DNA from 2 places in the Brevibacterium salitolerans genome. Region 2 is predicted to be linked to the other one. Evidence: predicted binding sites of a transcription regulator. Region 2 holds the regulator's gene; the other holds the start of a gene.
What was found. The regulator LexA, encoded in region 2, represses DNA repair genes until DNA is damaged. The targets are predictions, from matches to a motif close to TCGAACANNTGTTCGA.
Positions count from the first base shown of each region.

Region 1: the regulator LexA is predicted to act here: its motif matches at 13,343-13,358, upstream of ABD240_RS15865 (DNA polymerase III subunit alpha).

Region 1 covers NZ_BAAAPZ010000019.1:61,147-76,093, forward strand. The annotation lists gene ABD240_RS15795 (ABC transporter ATP-binding protein) at 1-278, shown strand, start outside; gene ABD240_RS15800 (ATP-binding protein) at 411-1,586, shown strand; gene ABD240_RS15805 (endonuclease III domain-containing protein) at 1,592-2,281, opposite strand; gene ABD240_RS15810 (MFS transporter) at 2,381-3,667, shown strand; gene ABD240_RS15815 (helix-turn-helix transcriptional regulator) at 3,723-4,028, opposite strand; gene ABD240_RS15820 (aminotransferase-like domain-containing protein) at 4,318-5,841, opposite strand; gene yczE (membrane protein YczE) at 5,902-6,627, shown strand; gene ABD240_RS15830 (iron chaperone) at 6,604-6,960, opposite strand; gene ABD240_RS15835 (AAA family ATPase) at 7,085-7,597, shown strand; gene ABD240_RS15840 (APC family permease) at 7,666-9,096, opposite strand; gene ABD240_RS15845 (RidA family protein) at 9,173-9,637, opposite strand; gene bla (class A beta-lactamase) at 9,846-10,820, shown strand; gene ABD240_RS15855 (AAA family ATPase) at 11,019-11,591, shown strand; gene ABD240_RS15860 (helix-turn-helix domain-containing protein) at 11,619-11,828, opposite strand; gene ABD240_RS15865 (DNA polymerase III subunit alpha) at 11,818-13,320, opposite strand; gene ABD240_RS15870 (4'-phosphopantetheinyl transferase family protein) at 13,473-14,159, opposite strand; gene ABD240_RS15875 (Pls/PosA family non-ribosomal peptide synthetase) at 14,285-14,947, shown strand, end outside.
Region 2 covers NZ_BAAAPZ010000017.1:29,478-44,424, reverse strand. The annotation lists gene ABD240_RS13420 (hypothetical protein) at 1-165, shown strand, start outside; gene miaB (tRNA (N6-isopentenyl adenosine(37)-C2)-methylthiotransferase MiaB) at 240-1,739, shown strand; gene ABD240_RS13410 (hypothetical protein) at 1,747-2,643, shown strand; gene miaA (tRNA (adenosine(37)-N6)-dimethylallyltransferase MiaA) at 2,649-3,581, shown strand; gene dapF (diaminopimelate epimerase) at 3,592-4,542, shown strand; gene ABD240_RS13395 (class I SAM-dependent methyltransferase) at 4,581-5,210, opposite strand; gene hflX (GTPase HflX) at 5,295-6,827, shown strand; gene ABD240_RS13385 (ATP-dependent DNA helicase) at 6,811-8,787, shown strand; gene lexA (transcriptional repressor LexA) at 8,858-9,619, opposite strand; gene ABD240_RS13375 (LysM peptidoglycan-binding domain-containing protein) at 9,842-10,207, shown strand; gene ABD240_RS13370 (histidinol-phosphate transaminase) at 10,218-11,384, shown strand; gene hisB (imidazoleglycerol-phosphate dehydratase HisB) at 11,381-11,983, shown strand; gene ABD240_RS13360 (hypothetical protein) at 11,980-12,579, shown strand; gene hisH (imidazole glycerol phosphate synthase subunit HisH) at 12,576-13,271, shown strand; gene priA (bifunctional 1-(5-phosphoribosyl)-5-((5-phosphoribosylamino)methylideneamino)imidazole-4-carboxamide isomerase/phosphoribosylanthranilate isomerase PriA) at 13,268-14,011, shown strand; gene ABD240_RS13345 (SseB family protein) at 14,011-14,838, shown strand; gene ABD240_RS13340 (catalase) at 14,923-14,947, opposite strand, start outside.

The DNA.
Region 1 (14,947 bases), on a different contig from region 2:
CGACCGGCTTGGACGTGGCTGCACGCGAGCAGTTCCTCGAGACGGTGGACACGCTCCATCGCACGCAGCCGGAGCTCACCTCCGTGCTCGTCACACATCACCTGGAGGAGCTGCCGGAGACGACCACCCACGCGATGCTGGTCAAGGACGGCCGCGTCCTCGCCGCCGGCAGCGCAACGTCGGTCCTCACCAGCGAGCTCGTCTCCGAGTGCTTCGACCACCCGATCCGCATCGAGCATCAGGACCACCGCTGGCAGGCACGTGCGGTCCGGAGCTGACCGCTCCGTCATACCCCTGCTCATGGCCCCCACCTGCACGCGCCCTCCTTCGAGGCCACCACAGGCGCTCGAGGTCATACGCTATAAAGTGCTATAAACACGCACTGATGCTATATCTGCTATTGTGCGCTCATGGCGGAGACAGCATCCCGGCGTCAGCCCAATCCGTACCGCCCCGGCTTCAATCAGGCCCCGATGGTCTTCGCGGGGCGCCAGGAGATCCTCGACGCCGCGGGTGAGGCCATGGAGGTGGCGGCCTTCGACGGCCGCACCCCGCGTCCCCTCATCCTCGTGGGGCCGCGCGGAGTGGGCAAGACCGTCACCCTCGGGGAGATCTCCCATGCCGCAGCCGCGCAGCACTCCTGGCCCACTGTGCACGTCGAGGCCACCGCGGGCGGGCTGACGGAGACGCTGACCGTACGGCTCCGCGCCGTACGCAGCCTCCTCGAGGGACGCACTCCCACGGACCGGCAGCGCGGCGGCGCCAGAATCACCGGCGCCAAGGTGCAGGCCTCGATCCTCGGAGTCGGAGGCGGCATCGAGGTCGAGCGTGACACCACGGAATCGCGCCGCAGCCTTGACGCCGAGCTCCGGGACACCATGACGGTCGCGATGGAGCGCGAGGCAGGGCTCCTCCTCACCCTCGACGAGCTGCAGAACGCCTCGTCGGCAGAGCTGCACGCCCTCGGAGGGGTGCTGCAGGAGAACGTGCCGGAGGGCTGGCCCCTCGTCGTCGCGGTGGGCGCGCTCCCCTCGCTGCGCGGGAAGCGCAGCGGCAGACTCCCCACGTACCTGGAGAGAGCCGAGTGGCACACTCTCGAGACGCTGCCGGGTTCGGACGCACGCGCAGCGCTCAGCGGGCCGGCGGAGCGCTCCCACCGGCCCATGACCGCGGAAGCGGTCGAGGCGCTGCTCGCACTCTCCGGCGGGTATCCGTACGCGATCCAGGTCGCCGGGCACTTCGCCTGGCGCGCTTCCCACGGCCGCACCGCGATCACGGAACAGCACGCCCGGGAGGCCGAGCCGCGCATCGTCGCCGATCTGGACCAGCTCTTCCTCAGCCGGTGGGAAGACGCAAGCCCCCGCGAGCGCGAATACCTCACAGCGCTCGCCGCCGCCGAACTCTCCCATCCGGCGCCGAACGGCGGGCACGTCGCCGCCGTGCTGGACGAGCGCGTCACTGCGGTGTCCTACCTGCGTGATCGGCTCATGAAGAAGGGCACGATCTATCGTGACGGCGCCGGGGGTCTGCGCTTCATCACCCCGGGGATGGGCGATTGGGTCCGCCGCACGGCCAATCCTCGCTGACGGACTCATCCGCCTCCCGCCGGACGAGCACCCTGCGAGCGCTTGCCCTCCTCGACGATGAGGCCGTGCAGCTCCGCCAGATCCGCCACGGCGAGGCCTGCCTCGGCGAGGGCCGGGGCGAGCGCACGGCGTGCCGCCTCGTAGCTCCGCGGGACGGCGAACCCACGAGCCGTGAGCAGCCTCCGGGCATAGGCGTCCGCGATGAATGCCGGACGGCGATAGCCGTAGAGCCCGATGACATCGGCCGTCTCAGGCCCGATCCCCCGGAGAGCGAGCAGCTCCGCTCGCAGCTCACCGTCGCTGAGCCCCGGCACCTCCGCCTCACGCTCCTCGGTCCAGGCGGCGAGCGCCCGGAGTGCTGCCGCCTTGGCCCGCATGAACCCCGATGGGCGGATGAGGGCGCGCAGGTCCTCCTCGGGCACTGCCCGCAGGAGTGAGGGCCGGAGCAGGTCAGCCGCGCGCAGCCGGTCGAGACTCATCTCCACGTTCTGCCAGCGCGTGTTCTGGACGAGCACGGCACCCGCCATCATCTCGAAGCGGTCCTGCGCCGGCCACCACCAGCCCTGCGGACCATGCACAGCGAGGAGGTCAGTATGAAGCGTCCGCAGGTCGAGGTCCGCGAGCCGGCGCAGTGCGGCGGCTTCCGCCACCCATGCGTCTCCGCCCATGCCCGTGTGCCCATCAGCTCCTCCCATGCTCCTCACCCTAGGGCTTCCCCGGCGTGCCCTGCGCCGCCGCACTCTCTGAGGCCACGCGGGTTGCTCTGAAGGCGGGGACGGGGTTGGAATGAGCCCATGCCCGTTCCCCACTCCGGCGACTCCTCGCCCGCTCCCGTCGCCTCCGGACCGCCCTCCCACAGCAGCGGAGGAGCTCGCCGGACGGGCAGTGCGATTCTCCTGGGCACAGGTCTCATCCTCATCGGGCTGAATCTGCGGCCGGCGGTGGCCTCCGTGGGCCCGGTGCTCACGGACATCCAGGACGATCTGGGCTTCTCCGCGACCGCCGCCAGCCTGCTCACCACCATCCCCGTCTTCGCTTTCGGGGCCTTCGCGTTCCTCACTCCCCTGCTCAGCAGGAGGCTGGGCACCCATCGTCTGCTGGGCATACTCATGCTGGTGCTCACAGCCGGCATCCTGCTGCGTCTCCACCCCAGCCTCACCGCGCTTTTCGCAGGCACCGTCCTGCTGGGCGCGGCGATCGCGGTGGGCAATGTGCTCCTCCCGCCCGCCATCAAACAGGACTTCCCGCACCGCGCAGGCCTCATGATGGGCCTGTACTCGATGGTGCTCTTCGTGGGACCGGCCATCGCCTCGGGCGCCACCGCACCGCTGGCCCACGCGCCCGGCAGCGACTGGCGCAGGGCACTGGCGATCTGGGCGCTCCCCGCGCTCCTCGCCTTCGCCCTCTGGCTCCCCCAACTGAGACGGGGCCCGCGCCCGAGGCCGATCTCGGGCGCGGCCGGTCCTCCGGTGCCGTCCAGGTTCCGGACGCTGGTCACGGATCCCACGGCGCTCGCCGTCACCGCCCACATGGGGCTGCAGAGCGCCGGCTACTACACGTTCCTCACATGGACTCCCGCCCTCCTGCAGGACGCAGGAGTGCCCGCCGCCGAGGCCGGGCTGATGATCGCCTACTCCGCCCTCCCCGCGATCCTCGCCTCTCTCGCGGCACCGGTCGTCGCCGCGCGCATGCGCCGCGGATGGGTGCTCGTGGTGCTCACGGTCGCCGTGACCGGCACGGGACTGCTGGGACTGCTCCTCGCCCCCGCCGCCGGCGGCTACGCCTGGTTGACCCTGCTGGGACTGGGGCAGGGTGCGGCGATCGGCCTGGCCCTGTCCTACATCGTCGGACGGTCCGCGGACGCACAGCAGGCGGCCGGGCTCTCCACCATGGCGCAGGGCAGCGGGTATGTCATCGCCGGCCTCGGGCCGCTGGGGTTCGGCGCGGTCCACTCCCTCACCGGAGGATGGGCCGCGCCTCTGGCGGTCCTGCTCCTCGCGCTCGTCCTGCAGCTGGTGGCGGGGATCCTCGCAAGCCAGGACGTCGTCGTCGGTGAGAGGCGAAAGCGGGCCGCGAGCTGAGTGCGGCCGCTGGTCTCATACGACGGTGTGCGCTTCCCCAGGTTTGAGACCCATCTCAGGCAACTTGAATGCGGGCATCGCCGGTCACGTACTCGAGGACGAGCCCGCCGCCAACGGCCTCAAGGTATCCACGAATAGTGCCGATCTTGGCGTTGTCGAGTTCACCGTGTTCGATCTTGGAGACTTGCCGCTGCGAGACCCCGATCCTGTCAGCAAGCTGCTGCTGGGTCAGCCCAGCGTTCTCCCGCAATTCCCGGAGACGGAATGCCCGCACCTCAGCAAGCATCCGCTCCTTATGAGCGTCGACCCTGCGCCGGTCCACAGGATGCTCTGCAAGGAAGTCAGAGAGTTTCATGGCCATGTCAGTCACCTTCCTTCAACATCCTCAAATGATCATCCAGCAGATCGTCGGCGATCGGAATGTTCCTCCTATACCAGCGGCCTGCCCAAATGCGGACCTTGATCTTCAAGCAGTTCCACGGCCGCAACGACTTGTTCGCGCGAATCCTCATCCAGCGACGCGAGCCATCCTGCAATCAGCTCAATGTCCACGCTCCACATGCACAGACCATAGAACCTTCAGGTTCTGCGGTCAAGACCGCCCTCCATCCGTTCGCCCCATCGCGGGCATCCGCATACAACCGCTGGTCTCATACGACGGTGTCCGGGATGCGCCGTGGGTTCCGTGGTGGGCGGCCGCCGCCCCGCGCCTGTCCCCACGCCTCGGCCAGCAGCGGCACAGCGGCCTCCAGCTCCTTCGGCGAGGAGGTGAAGGGCAGCCGGATCTTCCTCTCGAAGGCGGAGCCGTCAGGGCCGAACCGAGGACCGGCAGGTACGAGCAGCCCGCGCGCGTGAGCGGCGAGGGCGAGCGCGGAGGAACCGGGCTGCGGCAGACGAGCCCATACGGAGATCCCACCGGCGACGGGCGGAAGCTCCCAGTCCGGCAGATGCACAGCCGCCAGTCGTCGCAGTGTCTGCTCCCCTGCGCGCAGCAGCTCCCCGCGTTCGGCGCGCACCTGCGCCAGTGCTTCGAGCAGCCGCGCCGTCGCCAGCTGCTCCACCACAGGAGTGCCCAGGTCGAAGGCGGAGCGCGCGGAGACGAGACGGTCGATGAGCCCGCGCTCCGCACGGATCCACCCCACCCGGAGACCGCCCCAGAACAGCTTTCCCGCCGAACCGATGTGCACCACGGTGCGCGCGCCTCCCCGGACCCCGGCACCCAGCGGCGGTGGGAGGACACCGGTGGGAGAGGACGCCGGTGCCTGGGCGCTCTGGGGTCCGGCGGCCTCGGGCACGGTCGGATTCTGTTCAGGGGCAGTTCCCAGGTCCAGCAGCGCGGTCGTTTCGTCCGCGAGGAGGACGGTGCCGGACTGCTCCGCGGCTGCGATGAGCCGCTCACGGGCGTCCGCGGGCATGCTGGCACCGGTGGGATTGTGGAAGTCCGGCATGAGGTAGGCGAGCGCGGCGCGGGAGCGACGCAGTGCCTCGAGCGCGACGTCCGTGTCCCAGCCGTCCTCGGCGGATACGGGGACGGGCACCACACGGGCCCTGGCGCTGCGGAGGGCGTCGAGGGCGTGCGGGTACGTGGGCGATTCGATGAGGGCGCGGTCTCCGGGGTTCAGCTGCACGTGGGTGAGCAGGTGGATCGCGTGCTGCGCGCCCAGGGTGACGAGGACCTCCGCCGGCGCGGTGGGCAGCCCTCGGTCGGTGTAGTGCGCGGCGATGACGGCACGCAGATGCGGCAGTCCGGTGCCGTCGTAGCCGCTGTCGCGGAGGAAGCGCGGCAGGTCCTCGGCGGCCCCGCGTACGGCCTCGGGCACGGCGGAGGCGGCGGGAGGCGAGGCCCTGCTCAGATCGATGAGGCCCTCCGTCCCCGGCACGGAGGGCAGGGAGAGCGAGGGACCGGGCAGCGCGGCCACCGTGCCCGAGCCTCGCCGGCTCACCGCATAGCCGTCGGCACGCAGCGTGTCGTAGGCACCCGCGACGGTCGTCCTGCTGAGGCCGAGCGCCTGGGCCAGCGCACGCTCGGAGGGCAGACGGGCGGCGAGGGGAACCCGCCCGTCGAGGATCAGCACGCGCAGACCGGAGGCGAGCGCACGGTGCAGCGGACCGTCCCCCTGCCAGTCCCCCAGCGAGCGGGCCAGGGTGTGCGGGGCGACCTGCAGTGGATTCATGGGGCCACTGTATTCCAATTGGCCCTGGAAACGAATGCCACCTGGAACGAGAGTGAGGACATGCAGAAGCACCGCACCCTCACCATCCGACTGTCCGCCGTCCTGCTGGGACTGTTCCTCTACGGCTTCGCCATCGCCCTCATGGTGAGGGGCGGAGTGGGAGTCTCCCCGTGGGACGTCCTCGCGCAGGGAGTGTCCAGACAGACCGGGCTGCCCTTCGGACTCACCACGAATCTCATCGGCCTGGTCGTCCTGTTGCTGTGGATCCCCCTCCGGCAGCGGCCCGGCGTGGGCACGGTGCTCAACGTGCTCATGGTCGGCACCAGCGCTCAGGTGGGCCTGTTCCTCGTGCCCGAGGTCTCCGCACTCTGGCTGCGCATCCCCCTCTTCGCCGCCGGGATGGTCCTGCTCGCCGTGGCCTCGGGTCTCTACATCGCGCCGCGCATGGGGCCCGGGCCCAGGGACGGCCTCATGACCGGCCTCCACGAGCGGTGGGGCGTGCCCATCTGGATCGCGCGCACCGGGATCGAGGTGTTCGTGGTGGCTGCCGGCTGGCTGCTGGGAGGGAACGTGGGAATGGGCACGCTCGTGTTCGCCGTGGGGATCGGGCCCCTGTGTCAGCGGACGCTGCCGTTCTTCGCCGCGCGGATTCCCGGCGGGCAGGGATCCGATGGACAGGGAGCTGATGAGCAGAGCTCCGATGCGCGAGGCCCCGGCGGGCAGCGGTCCGCAGCTGGGCAGCAGGCTGCCGGGACGCGGCCGTCAGGCCCGGGCGTCGTCTCGTGACGCTCGCGCCAGCTGTTGCACGAGCTCGTCCGGGATCCGCGAGCGCGGGGTGAACGTGATGCCGGTCTTGGTCGCCTTGAAGCCGGCGGCCGCGATCTCCACGGAGTGCTGGGAGATGGCCCCCGGCAGGAGATACAGCCCGCACTGCCGCGTGAAGGCCGCATAGCCGGCGACGATCGTGCCGTCGATCCGGAACCCAGGCATGTCATAGGCCACCACCTCCTCCGCTTCCGGCAGTGCTGCACGCAGGAGTGTGCGCAGGTGCGTGAGGGAAGGCCGGAAGGGTTCGGCGGCCGCGGCGATGTAGGCGTCGTGGTCGGCAATCGCAGTCATGACAGTCTCGCTTCCCAGGCAGAGGTGAGGGGCTCCAGGCTCATTATGCCCGCAGGGGTGCGCGGGGCGGAGGCGGCGAGCGCAGCCTTCAGACCTGGGACAATGAAGTATGGCGAATCCTCAGGTGATCCTCATCGGCGGACGCTCCGGCGTGGGCAAGTCTTCCGCCGCCTTTGCGCTCCATGATCTGCTGTCCGACCACGACGTGCAGCACACCGTCATCGAAGGCGACAACCTCGATCTGGCCCACCCCGCCCCATGGAAGCACCGCCTCGCGGAGCGGAACCTCGCCTCCATGTGGGCCAACTACCGCGCGCTCGGATATCACCGTCTCATCTATACGAACACCGTCTCGGTGCTGGAGGCCGAGGCTCTGCGCGACGCCGTGGGAGGAACGGCCGAGGTCACCTGCGTGCTGCTGCGCGCCAGCGATGCGTCCATTGCCCAGAGGCTGGGAGGCCGCGAGCAGGGCGAGAGCCTCCGACGCCATCTGGAACGCAGCGCCAGGATAGCGGGCCGGCTCGACCGGGCAGCGCCCGACGGCGTCCACCGCATCGAGACCGACGGGCTCACTCCGCAAGCCCTCGCCGAACAGATCCTGGACCTCTCGGGTTGGATGACCGCCGAAGAAGCATAGGTGGCCTGGGCGCCGGCGTGAGTCACGCCGGCGGCCAGGCCGTGCGCCACACGTTCACCGTATGGACATCATGACTGCATGCGTGCTTCGACAGCGGTCCGCACTGATTCCGAGGCCGGAGGACCGCCGCGGTGGTCGATCCCGCGCGCTGCGAGCGTGCGCTTGACGATCGGCCACCGGGTGAGCGCGAGGATGCCACCGATCCCCATCCACACACAGCAGGCGGTCCACACCCTGTAGTCGAAGTCGAGGAGGAGAAGGTAGCCCTGGTAGGCCGCGATCGCAACGGCGACCGCGACGATCGTGTAGTGGACCGGAGCTGACAGCCGGAACGGTGATCTGGCGTAGACCTCCGGCATCTTCCAGCGGATGCAGATCGACGCGATGACGATGACAATGAACATGATCTGCACGAAGACCGAGGCGGCTGTGCCGATCACGGAGACGTCCACTCCCGCGATGGCGGGGATGACGCCGATGAAGTAGAGGATGCACAGCAGCCAGTGCGGAGTTCCGAACCGCTTGTTGACACGTCCCCAGCTCGGCGGGATCCAGCCGTCGTCGCTCGCCGCGAGAAGTGACTTCGTTCCCCAGAGGAGCTCCGCGTTCATCGTCGAGATGATTGCGACCATCGCCCCGCCGATGATGAAGAAGATCCACAGTCCCGTGGGCAGGAACTCCTGGGCAACAGTGGAAAGGGGCTGATCGGCCACCTGTGCGATCGGCAGCACCCCCGCGGCGGGAACCGCGACGATGACGTAGATGATGCCGACGATGGCCGTGCCGCCGACCATGGCAAGGGGAATGTCCCGGCCGGGGTTCTTCAGCTCGCGTCCGAGCTCCCCCACACCATAGGCGCCGGCAGTGGCGAAGGAGAGAAGTGCGGCAGCGCTGAGCAGTTCGACCAAGCCATGGGGCATCATCTCGGGGTAGATCTCCCAGTTCACCTCGGCCATTCCGAAGAGTCCGAAGGTGCAGAAGCCGATGATCATGACCACCATGAGCACGACGCCGAGACGCGAGGAGATCACAGCACCCGCGAGGTTCGACACGAAGAAGATCGACACCAGCGTGACAGCGACCCAGATTTCGTTGAACCACGGATTGATCGCATGCATGTACTGACCGGCAGCAAGTCCGTAGAGGCTCAGCGAGCCCTTGCCCAGAGATGTCAGCCATGCGAGGAGGAACCCGGCAGAAGGGTGTATGAGCCGCGCCGGCCAGGTGTAGACGCCACCGGCGACGGGATAGGAGGCGGCCAGTGACGCGTAGGGAATCGAACTGATGATGACGGCGGCTGCCGCCAGAACATAGGCGATGGACACGCCTCCGCCGGTCATCGCGATGGCGACGCCGGTGAGGGAGACGATTCCGCCGCCGATGATCTGGTTGACAGAGATCCCGATCGCGCCGGGGAGGCCGATCGAGCGCTTGAGGTTGTCCTGGTTGAGGGTGGCCCGCACCGGGGCCTGACCATTCTGCTGCGGTGCTGAAGACAAGTGAGACTCCTTGGATCTTCGTCGTTGAAGCGAAGGATGCTGCTGTGCTGAGAAGGCGGTGGCTGCGCGGGCTCTGTCAGGAGACTTCGAGCACTGCCTCGACCTCGACCGCAGCATTCATGGGCAGGCTGGCGACGCCGACGGCTGACCGAGAATGCCGGCCCAGCTCCCCCAGGCCCGTCAGCAGGAAGTCGGAGGCACCATTGGCAACGAGGTGCTGATCCGTGAACTCTGGAGCACTTGCGACGAACACCGTGATCTTCGAGATCGCCCTGACAGAGTCGAGATCACCGAGGGCCCGCTGCGCCTGTGCCAGAACGTTGGCTGCGCAGCACGCGGCAGCTCTCTGCGCGTCCGCGAGCTCGACCTCAGCCCCGACGCGACCCGTCGCGACAAGTGCGCCTTCCTGCAACGGGAGCTGCCCGGAGATGAAAAGCAGGTTGCCCACCTGCCGGGCCGGTTCATAGGTGGCTGCCGGTGCTGCGGGTTCCGGCAGGGTGATCTGCGCATGGGCGAGGCGCTCCGTCATCGAGGCGGTCACTCTTACTCCTTCGTACGTGGTGAATCCATCCGTTCGGAACGCTATGGGGATTCGAGGGCAAGGTGTTCGCACATTCACAGGCACAGAAGTTCAGCGGGAACAAGATTCTCAGCGGGTCTGTCATGGACCGCAAGATTCTCTCGAGCCGGCAGGGGCACGGAACAATGCTGCTGAGGAGAACCATCACACACTCGCACGGAGGAGAACGATGACTGCGCAGTTCGCAGCTTCACCCATGCTCGTCTTCACTCGCCTGTTCCGCTCCACTGCTGTCCTCGGTGTCCTCTCCCTCGCCCTGCTGTCCGCCTGTGGGGGCGAGGCGACGACTGCGCCGGAGACTGTGGGGACGCCTCCGTCCTCCGAGGCGACTGAGTCGGAAACCACCCGCTCGGAGGCGCCGGAGGCGGACTCCTCAGATTTCCTCGCCCTCGAGGACCGCTTCGATGCACGGGTGGGCGTGTACGCAGTCGATACCGGCACAGGCCGCGAAGTCTCCTGGCGCGGCGACGAACGGTTCGCCTACGCCTCGACGATCAAGGCCTTGGCGGCTGCGGCTCTGCTCGAGAAGGTGGGCACGGCAGGACTCACCAAGACCGTGACGATCGAGGAATCGGACATCGTCTCCCATTCGCCGGTGACCGAGACCCGTGTGGGGCAGTCCATGTCCCTCGAGGAGGTCTGTGAAGCGGCACTGACGCAGAGTGACAACACCGCCGCGAACGTCCTCTTCGCCGAACTCGGAGGGCCGGAGGCCTTCGACGCGCAGCTGAACGCGCTCGGGGACACAGGCACCACGGTCTCCCGCATCGAACCCGAACTCAATGAAGCCCTGCCGGGAGATCCACGGGACACGACCACGCCTCGGGCGTCTGCGCAGAACCTGCGGGAGTACGTCTTCGGCGAAGCACTCGATGACGAGGAGACGGCCGCTCTGACCACGTGGATGAAGAACACCCGCACCGGAGACACGCTCGTGCGCGCAGAGCTTCCGGACGACTGGACGGTCGGGGACAAATCCGGAGGAGGGATGTACGGCTCACGCGGCGATCTGGCCGTGGTGTGGCCGACCGACGGAGCCCCGCTCGTCATCTCGGTGCTCTCCTCGCGCGAGGAGGAGGACGCCGGCTACGACGACCGCCTGGTCTCCGGCGCCGCAGCCGCAGCCGTCGAGCAGCTCCAGTGAACGGTCGGAGGGCAGGCCGCGGTCTCAGCTCCCGGGCCGGCGCCGCATCCGCCAGCAGGCCGCGGAACGCGCCCGGCAGTTGTATGACCCGCTCAAGCACGATCCACACCGCCACGGCCCGGGTCGTAAGGGGCTGAACCTCAGGATGTGAGCAAACCATGCACCCGGTCCCAGCGCACCGTTTCATAGGATTGAGGCATGAGAGACATCCAGGCGGTGAGCGACCGAGGCCGCGTAGTCTGGATCAACGGCGCGTTCGGTGCGGGAAAGACGACGACCGCAAGGTTGCTCGCTCAGTCGATACCGGGGTCGGTCATCCTTGATCCCGAAGAGATCGGCTCCATGCTGCGTCCAGTGCTCCAACCGATCGCACCTGTGCGAGATTTTCAGGAATGGGCCGCATGGCGCGAACTCGTCGCCGCCACGATCAACGCCGTCATAGATGAACTCCCTGAGGACGGCCCTCGGCTGGTGATCGTGCCCCAGACCATCACCAGTGAGGCGCACTGGTCTCAGATCAGGCGGGCGCTGCAACCAGGCGTTGAAGTCGTCGCCGTCGCGTTGCATGTCGACCCGGACGAGCACCACCGTCGAGTGACAGAGGATGCCGAAGAACCCCGCGCACTGCGGTGGCGGCTCAACAAGTTCGAGCACTTCCACACGTCCACGTGGGTATGCTCCGCTTTCACCGCGATCGAGACCTCAGCCCTCACCCCCACTGCGGCGGCGGACACCGTACAAGCCGTACTGACTCACCGCCGGCCGGCATGATGGAGACTGTCAGCGCCCTCTCTCTGATCACCGCACTCGCTCCCGGTGCATGAGGTGGGCGCGCATCCTGCCCAGATCGTGATTGAGAGGGTCCGCGGCCTCCACGACAGGCCGGTCGATGCCCAGCGCAGTTATCACTGACATGACCGCCGCGAACTGCGTGGTCCCTCGACCGGTCTCGATGTCCCGCAGCGTGCTGCGTCCGATGTCCGCACGTGCAGCCAGCTCATCCGCCACGCAGCGCCTGCCAGTCCCGCCACATCTGCGTGAGATCGTGCACCTCATCAGCTTCCAGGACCGTGCCGCCGCCCTCGTCATCGCGCACCCGCCCGTGGAGCACCATCCGGGAGATCCCCGCGAGCTGCGTGTGCACCGCTGAATGGAATCCTCCGCCCAGCACGGCATCGACCCTGCCGGTGCCGTCCTCGATGCTCACCTCCACCGAGGCCTCTCCCCTCCCTGATCCGGGCGCGGAGACGCGCAGCCCGGCGAGCACCACCTCACTGCCGGGGCGGAAGGCAGGCAGCTCCCCCAGAGGCGTCACTCCCAGCTCCGCGAGCAGCGGAGCGAAGCGCTCGGCGACATCGGACCCACGATAGAACTCCGCACGGAGCGGCTCACCCGCGATCAGCGCCCCTGCCGACTCCTCCGCCGCATCACCCGCCGCGAGAGCAGTCTCCTCATCCGCCCCCTCGCGCTCACCGTCCCCGCCGACTTCCGTTTCCAGAAGCGATCCGCTTCGTTCGACCTCACTGCCGAAGGGAAAGGATCCCGCAGCACTGGCCTCAGCAGCATCCGACTGCGCAGCACCGGGTTGCCGCACCTCGACGTCCTCCTCGCCGATGAGCTCGAGCTGACCGTCCGCCCCGCGCTTCCGCCCAGTCGCAGTGCTCTGACGCGTGAGAGTGATGGCGCGTGCACGTGCCGCCTCCTCAGCTTCGCCCTCACGTCGCACCAGAGAATCGAAGGCTCCCGCCTGCGCCGCATCCATGAGCAGACCCCGGGGTAGGCGAGCGCGCGCAACCACGTCGGCCAGAGAGGAGAACGGACGAGCCCTGCGAAGCCGGTCCCAGTCCCTCTCCGAAAGCGCGTGCGCCCGGCCCGATCCCACGAAAGGCGCACCGAACAGCCCACCCGGCAGCGGAAGCCTGATCGCCTTCGCCTTCCTACGCGCGGGCGTGACGAGGTGGGTGCGCCCTGAGAAGTTGATGTCCGCCGGGAGCAGAGGTATCCGCACCCTGCGTGCCTCCGCCGCTGCCGCCAGGCGCTGTGCAGGCCCTTCACCGCACTCCATGAGCGCCGCGAGGAACTCCACGGGGAAGTGCGCCTTGAGCCACGCGCAGCGGTAGAGGAGCCGCTCTGCATCTGCAGATTCCCGCCAGCAGTCGGGAATGAGACGGGGGAACCGGGAGCTTTCCAAGACGTCGAGGGCGAGCGCATCGTCTGCGTCGATGAGGTCGAGCGAGAGCGCCCCGGCCGCAGAGAAGCAGGCCGCACCCGGGCTCAGCCCACCGGCCCGGGCCGCCCCTGCACCGTTGACCCGGCGGATCTCCGTGACTGCGAATTCCAGGACTGCCCGCGCCGAGGCCGGCCCCACCTGGCACTCCGGTCCACCACCCGGAGCAGGCTCCGGTTCCGCCACGGCCGGGCCCGCCTCGGGCTCCTGCAGGAAGTCCTCGAGGGGAAGCAGGGCGAGCGCCCCGGCTCCACAGCTCCCCGTCTCTTCCATCCCGCACGTCCAGACACTCGATTAGAACACCTATTCGATACCGAGTGTAGGGGCCAACTCCACACGAGGGAAGCCGGGACGCACGCGCGGAACCCGCACCCCTCACGTGCGCGCACCGCTCCCCCGGGTCCACGCTCATGGCCCTGCTCCTCTCACCCCTCCCGCACAGCAGCGGACACGAGAAGCGTTCCCCCACCCAGGGGCAGCTGGACCTCACTGTCCTCCAGCCGCACCTCGGGATGGCTGAGGCAGACCGGCTCCTCCCAGGGCGCGCTGAGCGCCACCTCCTGCGGTGCCAGGCCGCCTCGGGCCACATCCAGGCCGGTGTGCAGCGACTTCAGCACCGCCTCCTTGCGCACCCATGTCCGCAGGAGCAGGGCCAGCCGCCGTGCAGGCATCTCACCCGCTGCGGCCCGGAACCATTCCCGCTCCGCCGAGGCCAGCACCACCTCCGCGAACGCCCCCGGCTGCGTGCCGGAGCGGAGGAAGGCCTCCAACACCTCCGCGTCGATGCCGACGGCAGGCCCGGGACGATCCGGTCCAGAATCAGCCGACCCAGCACCCGGCCCCAGGCACGCCGCCACCCTCACCTCGCGGCCGGAGGACGTGGAAGCGGAGGACACGAACGCAGAAGACACAGACGCAGGCACCCAGCGCTCCGCAGCACCTCCGTCCAGCCGCACCCACGGCACGCCCTTCCGCCGCATCACGGAGGCGAGCGCCGGGTCCGCGGCCCACACCTCGGCGGCGAGCGCGAGGAGGAGGCCGTCACCGGCGGCACCACCGCCTGCGTCACCTGCACGCCATGCCCAGTACACCTGCACGTCATCTGCCGTCACGGCCGGTCCACCTCCTCCGCATAGGATCAGCAGGTCCCAGTCTCGCACCGCGGTCAGCGTGGACACACGCCGCGCCGCCTGCGCCGTCCCACCGGGCGCGGCGCACCAGCACCCGCAGAAGGCACGTGAACACTCAGTCCCCGCAGTTCCCCGGCGCGCATCTGGCACCGCCGGAGCGCACGCTCATCGACCTCCTCCTCGAGGTCGCCGCCGACCATCCCCAGGCCCCGGCCCTCGACGACGGGACGCGCGTCCTCACCTACACGGAGCTGCTCATGGAGATGCGCACTGAGGCACTCCGCCTGGCCGCGGCCGGCGTGGGCCCCGGCGACAAGGTGGGCGTACGGGTGTCCAGCGGCTCCGCGGACCTCTACGTGGCGATCCTCTCCGTGCTCATGGCCGGGGCGGCCTACGTGCCCGTCGACGTGGACGACCCGGACGAACGCGCCCGCACCGTGTGGGAGGAGGCCGGTGTCGCCGCTGTCATCACGGACGGCCGCACCCTCACCCGCATGACGGACCGGCCGCTCGCAGAGACCCCCGCTCTGCGGGCGCCCAGGCCCGGCGACGACTGCTGGGTGATCTTCACCTCCGGCTCCACCGGCAAGCCCAAGGGCGTGGCCGTGAGCCACCGGTCCGCCGCCGCCTTCGTGGAGGCCGAGGGCCGCATCTTCTGCCGGGACGAGCCGCTGGGGCCCGAGGACCGGGTGCTGGCCGGCCTCTCCGTCGCCTTCGACGCGAGCTGCGAGGAGATGTGGCTGGCCTGGGGCCACGGAGCCTGCCTCGTG
Region 2 (14,947 bases):
GAACCCGGCGGTTCCATCACGGTGTCCCTGGATGCCGGCGGGGGGCCTCTCGACCACGAGGCAGCGGTGCGCCTGGCCGCCGGCGTGAAGGAGGCCGTGCGCTTCGAACAGCGCCTGGGACGCGCTGCCGCGGGTGAGGGGATCAGCGGCGTCGCAGGCGGCTGAACGCCGCATGGGTGGGCTCGTCCGAGCCGCGGGAGTGCGCCCTGCGCGTCGGCACTCGGTACACTGGGCGGGCCATGACACACTCTGCTCCCGCCCCTGCTCCAGACACCGCCGGCGCATCCCGCACCTACGAGGTGCGGACCTACGGCTGCCAGATGAACGTGCACGACTCGGAGAGGCTCTCGGGTCTCCTCGACGACGCCGGATACGTGCCGGCCGGGGACGGGTCGCAGGCCGACGTCGTCGTGTTCAACACGTGTGCGGTGAGGGAGAATGCGGACAACCGCCTCTACGGCAACCTCGGCCGCCTGGCCAAGGTGAAGGAGGAGCGGCCGGGCATGCAGATCGCCGTGGGCGGCTGCATGGCGCAGAAGGACCGGGACGCCATCGTCGCGCGGGCGCCGTGGGTCGACGTGGTCTTCGGCACTCACAACATGGGCTCGCTTCCCGTGCTCCTGGAGCGTGCGCGGCACAACAGCGAGGCCCAGGTGGAGATCCTCGAGTCCCTCGATGTCTTCCCCTCCACCCTGCCCACCCGCCGTGAGTCCGCGCACTCCGCGTGGGTCTCCATCAGCGTGGGCTGCAACAACACGTGCACTTTCTGCATCGTCCCGTCGCTGCGCGGCAAGGAGAAGGACCGGCGGCCGGGGGACATCCTCGCGGAGGTGGAGGCACTCGCCGCGGAGGGCGTCATTGAGGTGACGCTGCTCGGCCAGAACGTCAACTCCTACGGCGCGGAGTTCCGGGACAAGGGCGCTTTCGCCAAGCTCCTGCGTGCGGTGGGGCGCGTCGAGGGCATCGAGCGCGTCCGCTTCACGAGCCCGCACCCGGCGGCGTTCTCCACGGACGTCATCGAGGCGATGGCGGAGACGCCCACCGTCATGCCGCAGCTGCACATGCCGCTGCAGTCGGGCTCGGACCGGATCCTCAAGGCAATGCGGAGGTCCTACCGCTCCTCCCGCTTCCTGCGGATCCTCGAGGAGGTGCGCGAGCACATCCCGCACGCCGCCATCACCACGGACATCATCGTGGGCTTCCCCGGCGAGACCGAGGAGGACTTCGAGGCGACGCTGGAGGTGGTGCGCGCCGCTCGCTTCTCACAGGCCTTCACCTTCCAGTACTCGATCCGGCCGGGCACCCCGGCGGCGGAGATGGAGGACCAGGTGCCCAAGGAGATCGTGCAGCGCCGCTTCGAGAGGCTCACGGCGCTGCAGGATGAGATCGCCTGGGAGGAGAACCGAGCGCTCGTGGGCACCCGGCAGGAGATCCTCGTGACCGGGGAGCCGGACGAGGAGCACGGTCGCTTCAGCGGACGGTCCGAGGACAACCGCCTCGTCCATGTGCGCGTCCAGGACTCGGCCGGGATGCCCCGTCCGGGTGACGTCGTGAGCGCGCGGATCGACGCGGCGAAGCCCTACTTCCTGCTCGCCGATTCCGGGTACGCGCTCCGGCGCACGCGCGCGGGCGACGCCCACGACCGGGCGCAGGCGGAGTCGTGCGGGACCGGCGGGTCCGCACCTGCCGCGGCCGGCCCCACCACGCTCGGCATGCCCACGCTCCGCGCCGGGCTCTGACACCGGTATGCGAGACACCTCCGGCCGGCCGGCGTCGTCCTCGGAAGTGGACGCGGCCGATGCCCTCCGAGGCCTGCTCATTCCGGGGACGCCGCTGCTGCTGCGTGGGGTGGACCCCGGGGAGCCGGAGGCGATGACCGCCTTCCGCTCCGCAGTGCACACGGCGCTGCGACGGGCACCGGTGTGGACTGTGCTGCTGCCGCCTCACGAACCCCCCAGCAGCGCAGGCGGCTCCGCTTCCGCCGGTACGGGTTCTGCTGCGGCAGAGGAGCCTCTGCTGCCCGGCGTGCTCTCCCTCGGCGGTCTGGGGGTGCCGCGCGGAGTCGTGGTGCCGTCCGTCCCCGGCGCAGCCGCGGAGCTGAGCCCGGCAGATGTGCGCGGCGGTGAGGAGCTCGCGTCCGCAGTCGCCTCGCTCCGCAGGCAGGCCCCGGATTCCGCGCAGCGATCCGCGCGGGTCCACATCGGCTTCACGGTGGCTGCGCTGTGCGCGCTGGAGGCAGGCGTCTCCGTCCGGCTGCAGCGCGCATCCGCGCCGCCCTCGGCGCCTCTGCTCGTGCCCCTCGACTTCTCCGGTGCCGCCGACCCCGACGCACCCCTCGCGCCGCGCGAGGGCGCGGCGGCCTTCGACGCAGCCCTGGAGGAGGCGCTCACCGGAGCCGTGGACCGCGAGGCGCTCTCGTGCCTGGACGCGGGCCCTGCGGCGGCATGGACGGACGGCGTCGTCGCAGCCCTGGGGGCCTCTGGGGACCCGTCTCGGCTGCGCGGCACCGTGCGGGCGGCGACGGACTGCCACAGGGTGCGATACCGGCTCATCGGGCTCGAGGCGTCCCGGGCCAGGCCCGCGTCCCCGCTCCCGCCGGCGAGCGGGGAGGACCGTGTCGCAGCCACGGGTGCGGCCCGGTGACGGCGGTGGACGGCGCATCCTGCCGGCATTCCCGTCCCCGCCCGCTCGTCGTGGTGGTGGGGGCCACCGCGACCGGCAAATCGGATCTCGGGATCGGTCTCGCCCGGCGGCTCAGCGGGGAGGTGGTCAACGCGGACGCGCTCCAGCTCTACCGGGGGATGGACATCGGGACGGCCAAGCTCGCGCCGGAGGAGCGCGGCGGTGTGCCCCACCACCTCATCGACGTGCTCGACGTCGATGAGCCGGCCTCGGTCTCCGGGTTCCAGCGCGCCGCCCGCAAGGCCGTCGCGGACATCGAGTCCCGCGGACACCACGCCGTGATGGTGGGCGGCTCCGGCCTGTACGTGCGCGCCGTCACGGACGACATGCGCTTCCCCGGCACGGACCCGGCGCTCCGGGCGGCCCTGGAGGAGGAGGCGGCGGGAGCGGGGACGGAGGCGCTGCACCGGCGACTCGCGGTCCAGGACCCGCCTGCGGCGGCCAAGATCGCCCCCGGCGACACCCGCCGGGTGGTCCGCGCGCTCGAGGTCATGGCGCTTACCGGGGAGCCGTTCTCCGCGCATCTGCCGGCGTACGAGTACGTCCGCCCCACGGTGCAGCTGGGGCTCTCGCTGGACCGGGACGAGCTCCATCGCAGGATCGCCGTCCGCGTGGAGCGGATGTGGGCGGAGGGCTGGCCCGAGGAGGTGCGGCGCCTCCTGGACCGGGGGCTGCGGGCGGACTCCACCGCCGGGCAGGCGATCGGATACGCCGAGGTGCTGGCCCACCTCGAGGGCACGCTGACCCGGGCGCAGGCCATCGAGCGCACCATCGTCCGCACGCGGCAGTTCGCCAAACGGCAGGAGACCTGGTTCCGGCGGGACAGCCGGATCGTGGTGCTGGACGCGCAGGCCCCGGACCTCCTGGACCGGGCGCTCGCGGCCGTGGCCGCCGCGTAGACTGGGGCGCGTGACGATCGCACAGGTGACCAAGGGCCACGGAACCGCCAACGACTTCGTGCTGGTGCACGACCCCCAGTGCCGGGAGAGCCTCGACGCCGAGACCGTCCGCGCGCTCACGGACCGGCGGCGGGGCGTGGGCGGTGACGGCCTCATCCGCGTCGTCCGCTCGGCCGCGCTGGCCGCCGGACAGAACCCGGAGCCGGAGGCGCAGGCCGCCGCCTCGGCAGGGGCGGAGTGGTTCATGGACTACCGCAACGCGGACGGCTCGATCGCGGAGATGTGCGGCAACGGCGTCCGCGTCTTCGCCCACTACCTCGTGGAGAAGGGCCTGGCGGACCCGGCCGCGCCCCTCCTCGTGGGCACGCGCGGGGGAGTGAAGATCGTCACCGTCGTGGACGACCCCACGGATGCGCGGGCCACGGGAGCGGCTCCCGCGGGCGCGCCCTGGTACCGCGTCGACATGGGCACCTGGCGCATGCCCGGTGCGGGCGCGGAGCTGGAGGAGCGCGGCGCGGACGCGCGCGTGAGCACCCGCGGCATCGAGGTGGGACGGCCCGCGGTGAGCGTCGACATGGGCAATCCGCACACGGTCGTGGCGCTGCAGTCGCTCGACGAGCTCATCGCCGCGGACCTGGGGACCGCCCCGGCGGTGGACCCCGCTCCGCCGCACGGCACCAACGTCGAGTACATCGTGGTCGAGGCGGACGGCGACGACGACCCCCGGACCGGACGCCTCCGCATGCGCGTCCACGAACGCGGGGTCGGTGAGACCTTCGCCTGCGGCACGGGCGCGTGCGCGGCCGCACTGGCCGCCCGCTTCTGGGCGGGGGCGCACGGTCCCGTGGACTGGTTCGTCGAGCAGCCGGGGGGCACGGTGCGCGTCGAGGTGGACGGGTCCCAGGTCGCGCTCTCGGGACCGGCCGTCCTCGTCGCCGAGGTGGTCCTCACCGGCCGCTGAGGCGTGCGCGTGCGGGGGAGACGGCGGCCCGGCCGGGCTCAGGCGGCGCGGTCGACCCGGAGCACGCGGAACCCCTTCGCCGTCTCGATCCGCTCCGCGGAGAAGTCCGGTCCCAGCCCGGCGCCGTCCTCGGCGGAGAGCCAGGTGAGCAGGGAGTCCGCCCCCAGCTTCTTTGCCACCACCAGGTGGGCGGAGCCGCCGGGCGCCAGCCGCGGCAGCCAGGTGCGCAGCATCTCGTGGAGCACCGCCTTGCCCACACGGATGGGCGGGTTGGACCAGATCTGGGTGAAGCGCACCTCCGCGGGGATCTGCTCCGCCGTCACGGCCCGGAGGCCCTCCAGGCCCAGAGCCTTCGCATTGGAGACGGTGAGGTCGAGGGCCCGGGCATTCACGTCGAGGGCCCAGACCGTGACGGGGATCTCCGAGTCCGCGGCGCGCAGGGCCGCGTCGAGGGCGATGGGCCCCCAACCGCAGCCCAGGTCGAGGAGGTCGCCCGGCGCAGGCTCCGGCACCGTGCCCAGCAGGACCTTCGTGCCGGTGTCCACGTGGTCGGGGGAGAAGACGCCGCCGGCGGTCTCGACGCGCACCTCCCGGCCGCCCAGTGTCACCGTCCGCGTCCGCTTCTCGGCGCTGCTGGCGGGATCCTGCGTGAAGTAGTGCTCGGACATGCTGTGATTCTAGGCCGGGCGCGCCCTCCCCAGCCGCTCGGCCCTGTGGGAGAATGGATCCTCAGCACTCAGGAGAGGGAGTACATGACCCAGACCCACGGCAGGCACACGTCCCCGGCCGGAGAAGACGGCGGGCAGGAGTCGGCGATAGACCGCATCCTCGGGCGTGCAGCCGCCCTGGACTCCGCGCACACCGCCGCGGACGAGGCGGATCAGCTGGATCTGCTCGAGAGGTCGGCGCTGCGCCGTGTGGGCGGGTTGTCCACCGAACTCGAGGACATCACGGAGGTCGAGTACCGCCGGGTGCGGCTCGAACGCGTGGTGCTGGCCGGCATCCACGCCCCCGGGCGTGCCGCCGACGGCGAGAACAGCCTCCGGGAGCTCGCGGCGCTCGCGGAGACCGCGGGCTCGCAGGTGCTCGACGGGCTTCTCCAGAAGCGCGTCCACCCCGATCCCAGCACGTACCTCGGCAGCGGGAAGGCCGTCGAGCTCAGGGAGATTGTGGAGGCGGTGGGCGCGGACACCGTCGTCGTCGACGCCGAACTCCCGCCCAGCCAGCGGCGTGCGCTCGAGGACGTCATCAAGGTGAAGGTCATCGACCGGGTGGCCCTCATCCTCGACATCTTCGCCCAGCACGCGAAGTCCCGTGAGGGCAAGGCCCAGGTGGAGCTCGCACAGCTCGAGTACCTGCTCCCGCGCCTGCGCGGCTGGGGCGAGTCCATGTCCCGGCAGGCCGGCGGCCGTGTGGCCGGCGGCGAGGGCATCGGCTCGCGCGGCCCGGGTGAGACGAAGATCGAGCTGGACCGCCGCCGGATCCGCACCCGGATGGCGAAGCTGCGGCGGCAGATCCGGGCGATGGCGCCGGCACGGGAGACGATGCGGGCGGACCGCCGCCGCAATGCGGTGCCGTCGGCGGCGATCGTCGGGTACACGAATGCCGGGAAGTCCTCCCTCCTCAACTGCCTGACGGACGCCGGCGTCATGGTGCAGAACGCGCTGTTCGCCACGCTCGACCCCACGGTCCGGCGGGCGCAGGCCCCGGACGGCCGCGACTACACCCTCACGGACACCGTGGGCTTCGTGCGCAACTTGCCGCACCAGCTCGTCGAGGCCTTCCGGTCCACGCTCGAGGAGGCCGCGGACGCGGATCTGCTCGTCCACGTCGTCGACGCCTCCCATCCCGATCCCACCGGGCAGATCTCCGCCGTCCGCGAGGTGCTGGCCGAGGGGAGCGCGAGCGAGCTGCCGGAACTCGTGGTGTTCAACAAGGCGGATGCCGTGGAGCCGGATGTGCTCGCCGGCCTCCTGCTTGAGGTCCCCGGCTCGCTGGCGGTGTCCGCGCGCACGGGCGAGGGCGTCGGGGCGCTGCGAGCGCGGATCGGCGAGCTGCTGCCGGTGCTCGCCCGTGAGCTCACCGTCGTGCTGCCCTACGACCGCGGGGAGCTCGTGAGCCGGGTGCATGAGCACGGCACCGTCCTCGACGAGCGGTTCCTGGCCGAGGGGACCGTGCTCCAGGCCCGTGTGGACGATGCGCTCGCCGCCGAGCTCGCACCCTTCGTGCGCCCGGACATGTTCGCCGGGGACGTCGCCTCCGCTGACGATGACGCAGACGCCTGAGCTGCTGGCCGCGGCCGTCGCCGCGGTGGGAGGAACCGAACGTCAGGGACAGTCCGAGATGGCCGAGGCCGTCTCCAGCGCGCTCGCCGGCGGCACGCACCTGCTCGTCCAGGCCGGCACCGGCACCGGCAAGTCGCTGGCGTACCTCGTGCCCGCCGTGGACCATGCCGTGCGCACGGGGAACAGGGTCGTGGTCTCGACAGCCACCCTGGCGCTGCAGGCCCAGATCGTCGACCGCGATCTGCCGCGGCTGGTCCGCGCCACGGGGAGCGAGCTGGGCCGCAAGCCGGCCTATGCGGTGCTGAAGGGGCGGCGCAACTACGTGTGCCGGCACAAGCTGGACGGAGGCTATCCGGACGACGCCGCCGGGATGCTCTTCGACTTCGGGGCCGATCAGGCCTCGGCCCGTTCCGGGGCCGCGGCGGGCTCGCGGATGGAGGACGAGATCCAGCGGATCCGCAGCTGGGTGCGGACGACCCAGACCGGTGACAGGGACGACCTGGTCCCGGGCGTCTCGGACCGCACCTGGGCGCAGGTCTCGGTCAACTCCTTCGACTGCCTGGGGTCGAAGTGCCCCGTCTTCGAGGAGTGCTTCGCGGAGATCGCCAAGCTCAAGGCGCACGCGGCGGACGTCGTGGTGACCAACCACGCGCTGCTGGCCATCGACGCCTTCGGCGACCACGCCGTGCTGCCGGAGCACGACGCGGTGATCGTGGACGAGGCGCACGAGCTGCGGGACCGGGTGACGAACGCCCTCTCCGCATCCCTCACGGTGTCCATGATCGAGCACGCGGCGTCCTCCGTCCGCCGCACCGGACTGGTGCAGGAGGGTGTGACGCACCTGCTCGAGACGGCGGGGGCGGCCTTCGGCCGGGAGCTGGAGAAGGCCGACGACGGCCTCCTCCAGCGCTGGCCGGAGGGGCTCGCGGCCGCCGTGGGGCAGGTCCGCGATGCCGCACGCCAGGTCTCGGCGGACCTGAGCTCCGGGGCGAAGACCGGCGAGACGGACGCGGACACCGGACGTCAGCTGGCCCGCGCCCGGATCCTCGAGGTCCACGAGGTGGCCGAGCGCATGGCCGAGGGCTCGGACAACGACGTGGCCTGGGTGACGCGCTCCACGTTCCGCGAGCGCACCACAGTCTCGCTCGTGGTCGCCCCGCTGTCCGTGGCCGGCACCATGCGCTCCGGGATCTTCGAGAAGGCCACCGTGGTGGCCACCTCGGCGACGCTGGCGCTGGGCGGGCGCTTTGACGCGGTGGCGGGATCGCTGGGCCTCGCCGGACCGGAGGCGCCGCGCTACGACGCCGTGGACGTCGGCTCCCCGTTCGACTACTCGCGGCAGGGGATCCTCTACGTGGCGGCGCACCTTCCCCGGCCCGGCAGGTCCGGGATGAGCTCCGAGGCCGTCGAGGAGCTCGAAGGCCTGCTCAGCGCCTCCGACGGCGGGGCACTCGGCCTGTTCTCCTCGAAGGCGGCCGCGCAGGCGGCGGCCGAGGAGATGCGCGCGCGGACGGATCTACCCATCCTGCTGCAGGGCGAGGACGGCCTCAGCTCCCTCGTGGCGCGCTTCGCCGCGGACGAGCGCGCCTGCCTGTTCGGCACGCTCTCGCTGTGGCAGGGCGTGGACGTCCCCGGAACGACCAACCGCCTCGTGGTCATCGACCGGATCCCGTTCCCGCGGCCGGACGACCCGCTGGTGCGCGCGCGGACGGAGAGCGCCCACCGGGCCGGTGCCAACGGCTTCATGTCCGTGAGCGCGGCGCACGCCGCTCTCCTCATGGCGCAGGGCGCGGGCCGTCTCGTCCGCGCGACGGGGGACAGAGGAGTGGTCGCCGTGCTGGACGAACGGCTGCGCAACGCCCGCTACTCCGGGTTCCTGCTCAGCTCCCTGCCTCCCATGTGGCGGACCGACGACCCGGCAGCCGTGCGCGCGGCACTGCGGCGTCTGCGCGGCGGCTGAGCCGCGCCTGTGCATGCAGCAGGCCCCTGGAGCTCACCGTGAGTTCCAGGGGCCTGCCGCGCGGAGCGGGTCAGTCGACCCGGCGGATGACGGCGGTGACGACGCCCATGATGGTGGCGAAGTCGCCGTCGATGGGATCGTAGAACCGGTTCTGCGGCAGCAGCCACTGCTTGCCGTTCTCCCGCTTGAGGGTCTTCACGGTCGCCTCGTCGTCGAGCAGGGCGGCCACGATCTGGCCGTTCTCCGCATCCGGCTGCGAGCGGACGACGACGTAGTCGCCGTCGCAGATGGCCGCGTCCTGCATGGAGTCGCCCACGACGTGGAGCAGGAAGAGCTCACCGGAGCCCACGATCTGCCGCGGCAGGGCGAACATCTCGTCGACGGACTGCTCCGCGAGGATGGGCCCGCCCGCGGCGATCCTCCCCACGACCGGCACCATGGCGGTGTTGGGCGCGGGATCGATGCCCCTGCGGACCTCCTCCGGTGGAGTGACGACCTCGATGGCGCGGGGGCGCTTGGGATCGCGGCGCAGGTAGCCCAGCCGCTCCAGCTGGGAGAGCTGGTGGGCCACGGAGGACAGCGAGGCCAGTCCCACCGTCTTGCCGATCTCCCGCATGCTGGGCGGATAGCCGTTGACGTGCACGGCGCGCTCGATCGTCTCGAGCACCAGACGCTGCCGCGGGGTGAGGCGGTCGTCGCCGTCCGCGGCGGAGCCCTCGGGCAGTTCGGAGCCGCCCTCGAACCGGAGCCGCCTGACGTTCTCGACCTCCTCGTCGATGCCGCTGTTGCGCGGGCGTCCGCGTCCGCGCCGGCGTGGGCCTTCGGTGCTCATCGTGTGTCCCCTCCATCGACCTCGGTACCTGTGACCTGCGCTGATGCCGGCCCTCACGGTTGTGTCCGTGCCTCGTGATCGACTTGCGACGCAAGCAGTCACGGACGTTCGATTCCCATTCTCGCATACGCGTTCGAAGGGGAGTGGACATACGTTCTAATATGCGTTTCAATAGTACACATGTTCGACCCGCCCGGGTCGATGGTCACCGGAGGTCCTGTCATGAGCGCACTCGCATTCGGCGGTCCCGCGTACGCCGTCCGCCGCCCGTTCCGGCTGCCGCACCGCGGCCGTCCCTCGCGCCGCGTCCGGCTGCTGCGCACCGCGCTGCTCGCCGCAGTGCTGCTGGCTGCTGCGGCGGGCCTGCTCATCGCCGTGCTCGTGCCCAGTGCCGCCGCCGGGGACGAACGTCCGGCGACGGCGACGACCTCCGTGGTCGTGGGCGAGGACGAGAACCTCTGGAGCATCGTGGAGACGGGCGGCTACGACAGGGACCCGCGGATCGTCATCAGCGAGATCCGCAGCATGAATGGCCTCGCCACGTCCGTCGTGCACCCCGGTCAGGAGCTCACCGTCCCCGCGCGATAAACTCCCCGGTGTGACTTCACTGGACTCGCTTCCGCTGCGCGCGGATCTGCAGGGCGCCGCTCCTTACGGCGCGCCCGTGATCGACGTTCCCGTCCGCCTCAACGTGAATGAGAACGCCTTCGACGTGCCGGAGCCGGTGGTCCGGGCGATCGGCGCACGTGTGGCGGAGGTCGCCGCCTCGCTCAACAGGTACCCGGATCGCGAGTTCACGGAGCTGCGCACACTGCTCGCCGGGTATCTCGGGGGAGTGCTCGCCGCGGAGGCCGGCGAGAGCGGCTCCGGGGCGTCGGAGCTGGCAGGTGCCCGGATCCGTCCCGAGATGATCTGGGCCGCGAACGGTTCGAACGAGGTGCTCCTCCACATCCTGCAGGCGTTCGGCGGACCGGGCCGGACGGCACTCGGCTTCGTCCCCAGCTATTCGATGCATCCGCTCGTCGCGCAGGCCTCCGGCGCGCGCTTCGTGGGAGTCGGCCGGAACGCGGACTTCACGATCGATCCCGCAGCCGCGGTGGCGGCGGTCCGCGAGCACGATCCGGACGTCGTGTTCCTCTGCACCCCCAACAATCCCACGGGGACGCGCACTCCCCTCGAGGTGATCGAGCGGATCTACGAGGCCGCTCGCGGCATCGTCATCGTCGACGAGGCCTATGCGGAGTTCGCGGGCAGTGATTTCCGGAGCGCCCTCCACCTGCTGCCCGGACGGGAGCGTCTCGTCGTGTCCCGGACCATGAGCAAGGCCTTCGCCTTCGCGGGCGCCCGGGTGGGCTACGCAGCGGCGGATCCGGCCTTCGTCGACGCGCTGCGCCTCGTCCGCATGCCCTATCACCTCTCCTCTCTCACACAGGCCGCCGCCTGTGCCGCACTGGAGCACACGGAGGAGCTGCTGGCCGGGGTCCGTGCGCTGGTGGCACAGCGCGAACGGCTCTCCGCGGGCCTGCGGGACCTGGGCTTCGAGGTCTTCGACTCGGACTCCAACTTCGTCCTGTTCCGGGGTGCGGCGGATCCGCACGCGCTCTGGCAGCGCCTCGTGGACTCCGGCGTGCTCATCCGGGACATCGGACTGGACGGCTGCCTGCGCGTGAACGCGGGCACCGAACGGGAGACCACGGCGTTCCTCGAGGCGCTGGGCGCCGCGGTGGAGCAGGAACCGCACCTCACAGACGGGAAACAGGGATGACGCACCGCACGGCCAGCGCACACCGGGTGACGGGGGAGTCGGAGGTCGCGGTGACGCTCGACCTCGACGGCACCGGCACCTCCACGATCGAGACCGGCGTGCCGTTCTACGACCACATGCTCACGGCGCTGTCGAAGCACTCGCTCATCGACATGGAGATCCGCGCCGCGGGCGACGTCCACATCGACGTCCACCACACCGTCGAGGACACGGCCATCACACTGGGCTGGGCACTCCGCGACGCGCTGGGGGACAAGGCCGGCATCCGCCGCTACGGCGACGCGCACGTTCCCCTCGACGAAGCCCTCGCGCGTGCGGTCGTCGACGTCTCCGGCCGGCCCTACTTCGTGCACTCCGGTGAGCCGGAGGGGCAGCAGTACCATCTCATCGGCGGTCACTTCACCGGCTCGATGACCGCTCACGCGCTCGAATCGCTCGCGTTCCAGGCCGGGCTCACCGTCCACCTCACGCTGCTCGCGGGGCGGGATCCGCACCACATCGTCGAGGCGCAGTTCAAGGCGTTCGCGTGCGCACTGCGCACCGCCGTCGAATCCGATCCGCGCACCACCGCCGTTCCGTCGACCAAGGGAGCACTGTGAGCCGCACCGTCATCGTCACCCCGTTCGGCCGGGCCGATCAGCTCGCGGCCGCCTGCGTGCTCTCCGACATCCCGGGCTGGGTGGTCCCGCTGGGGGACTTCTCGGCCGTGGTGCAGGACGGTACGGACGTGGCAGGCGGCAACGAGGCGGCCGCCAAGCTCTCGAAGCTCACGGGCAGGCACGAGGTGCTCCTCATGGTGCGCAGCGAGGAGCAGATCGACGCCGCGCACTATCGCGGGGGAGCACGCGAGGCGGACGTCCCCGCGGGGCTGGCTCTCTCGAACCTCCCGGACTCCCTGGAGGGCCTCCTGCTGGAGACGCGCGATCCCGCGGACGTGGAGGGCGGCTTCGACACCTCCACGATGTCCAAGCTCGAGGCCTCCCGCTCCACCATGACGCCCGCCCGCGCGGCGCTGGCGCGCACGGCGCTCGTGTGGCTGGTCGCCGCGCTGCTCGCCGTCGTCGTGCTCGCCTTCGGCGTCGTCCAGGGGCTCGGCGGCTCCGTCATCGGCTGGGTCGTGGCCGTGCTCGGCGTCGTGGTGCTGCTCATCTCGCTCACGCGCATGAGGGTGCTGCTCGGCGGAGGCAGACGATGACCGCCCGGCCACGGGTCGCGGTGCTGGACTACGGCTCCGGCAACGTGCACTCCGCCGTGCGCGCCGTGGAGGCCGCCGGGGCCGAGGCGGCGCTCACGGCCGATCCCGCCCGCATCGAGGCAGCGGACGGTCTGCTGGTCCCCGGCGTGGGAGCCTTCGCCGCGGTGATGGAGGGCCTCGCCGCCGTCGACGGGCCGCGGATCATCCGTGAGCGCCACGCGGCCGGCCGGCCGGTGCTCGGCATCTGTGTGGGCATGCAGGTGCTGTTCTCCGCGGGGACCGAGCACGGCGTGCGCACCCCCGGCATCGGGCTCTGGGACGGTGAGGTGGGACCCCTCCGGGCGCCCGTCGTCCCCCACATGGGGTGGTCCCGCGTGCAGGTGCCGGCCGGCAGCAGGATGTTCGCGGGCACAGCCGACGCGCACTTCTATTTCGTACACTCCTATGCGGCGGTCCAGGGGCCGCCCACCGGGCTCACGACGACGGCGGTCCACGGAGACAGGTTCGCCGCCGCCGTGGAGGACGGCACCACCTGGGCCGCCCAGTTCCATCCCGAGAAGTCCTCGGAGGCGGGCGCCCGCCTGCTGCGCAACTGGATCGCGGAACTCACCCGCGCCACGGGCCCGGCGGCGGCTCCCGCCGGCCCGTCCCTCCCGAACATCACCGCCCCCGAATCGAAGGACACGGCATGACCTCCCTCGTCGAAACCCCCGCACTCACGCTCCTGCCCGCAGTGGACGTGGCCGACGGCCAGGCGGTCCGGCTGGTCCAGGGCGAGGCCGGCACCGAGACCCGCTACGGGTCCCCGCTCGAGGCCGCCGGTGAGTTCGAAGCCGGCGGAGCGGAGTGGATCCACCTCGTCGACCTCGACGCCGCCTTCGGCCGCGGGTCCAACTACGATCTGCTCCACAAGGTCACGAAGTCCCTGTCCATCAAGGTGGAGCTGTCCGGAGGCATCCGCGACACGGAGAGCCTGGAGCGTGCGCTCGACACCGGCGCGGAGCGCGTGAACATCGGCACCGCCGCCCTGGAGAACCCGGAGTGGACGGCCGAGGTCATCGCGCACTACGGCGACAAGATCGCGATCGGGCTCGACGTCCGCGGCCGTACGCTGGCCGCCCGCGGCTGGACCCGTGAGGGCGGCGACCTCTACGAGGTCTTCGACCAGCTCGAGGAGGCCGGCTGCACCCGCTACGTCGTCACGGACGTGACGAAGGACGGCACACTCGCCGGACCCAACACGGAACTCCTCGCGGACCTCGCGGCGCGGACCGAACGTCCCCTCGTCGCCTCCGGCGGCATCTCGAGCCTCGACGACATCGCCGCGCTGCGCGAGCTCGTGCCGCAGGGCGTGGACTCCGCGATCGTGGGCAAGGCGCTCTACGCCGGCAAGTTCACCCTCGCGGAGGCCCTCGACGTGGCCGGCCGCTGATGAGCGCGTCAGGGCCGTCCGGGTCAGACCCGTCCGGACCGGTGCCGGAGATCCCCGCCCACCTCCGCGGTGCGCTCGGCGGCCCTGCGGATTCGGCCGGGGTGCCGTGGGGAGGCCGCGAGCTCCACTCCAACCCGTTCGCGGGAGACACGGGAGAGGCGGACGAGGGTCTGCTGACCGCCCTCGCCGCCGCAGCGGCCTCCCCGCTTCAGCCGCAGCTCCACGCCGGTGTGGTGCGGGGGCTGGCGGGCGTGCGACTCTACGCCCCCGTGCTCCCCATCGTCACGGAGAGCTCCGTCGACGAGCGCGGTCTCATGCACGACAACGCCTCGGACATGGCGATGGTGAGGCTGCAGTCCGCGGACGGGCGGGAGGCGACTCCGGCATTCACGGACATCCCCGCGCTCACGGCATGGCATCCCCGGGCGCGCCCCGTGCCCATCGAGGCCGAGCGCCTGGGCGCCGCCGCGGTGGAGGAGGGTGCGCAGCTGGTGGTGCTCGACCCGGGCCGCCCGCACAGCTTCCTCCTGCGCCGCCCCGCGCTGTGGTCCTTCCTCAAGCAGGAGCCGTGGCAGCCGGCGTGGGCGGATGCAGAGGTGGCCGGAGCGCTCAGAGCCGTCGCGGCGGGCCGGGACTGGATCGCCGGCATCGGCATGGGGCCGGGCTCGCAGACCGTCCACGTCCAGGGTCCCGAGGTCCGGATCGAGATCCGCGTGAGCGTCCGGCCGGAGAAGCAGGAGCTGGAGGAGCTGCAGGCTGCGCTGGCAGCGCATGCTCTCCTCGCGGACCGTGTGGACTCCCTCTCGCTCGGCCTCGTGCGCGCCTGACGACCGGGGTCCGCGTGCGCGACTGCGAGCGCCTGTGCTCCTGCGGCCGCGGGCGGGGACATGACCGGCCGGGTGCCGGTCGCCTCAGCCGCGACCGGCCAACGCTGTC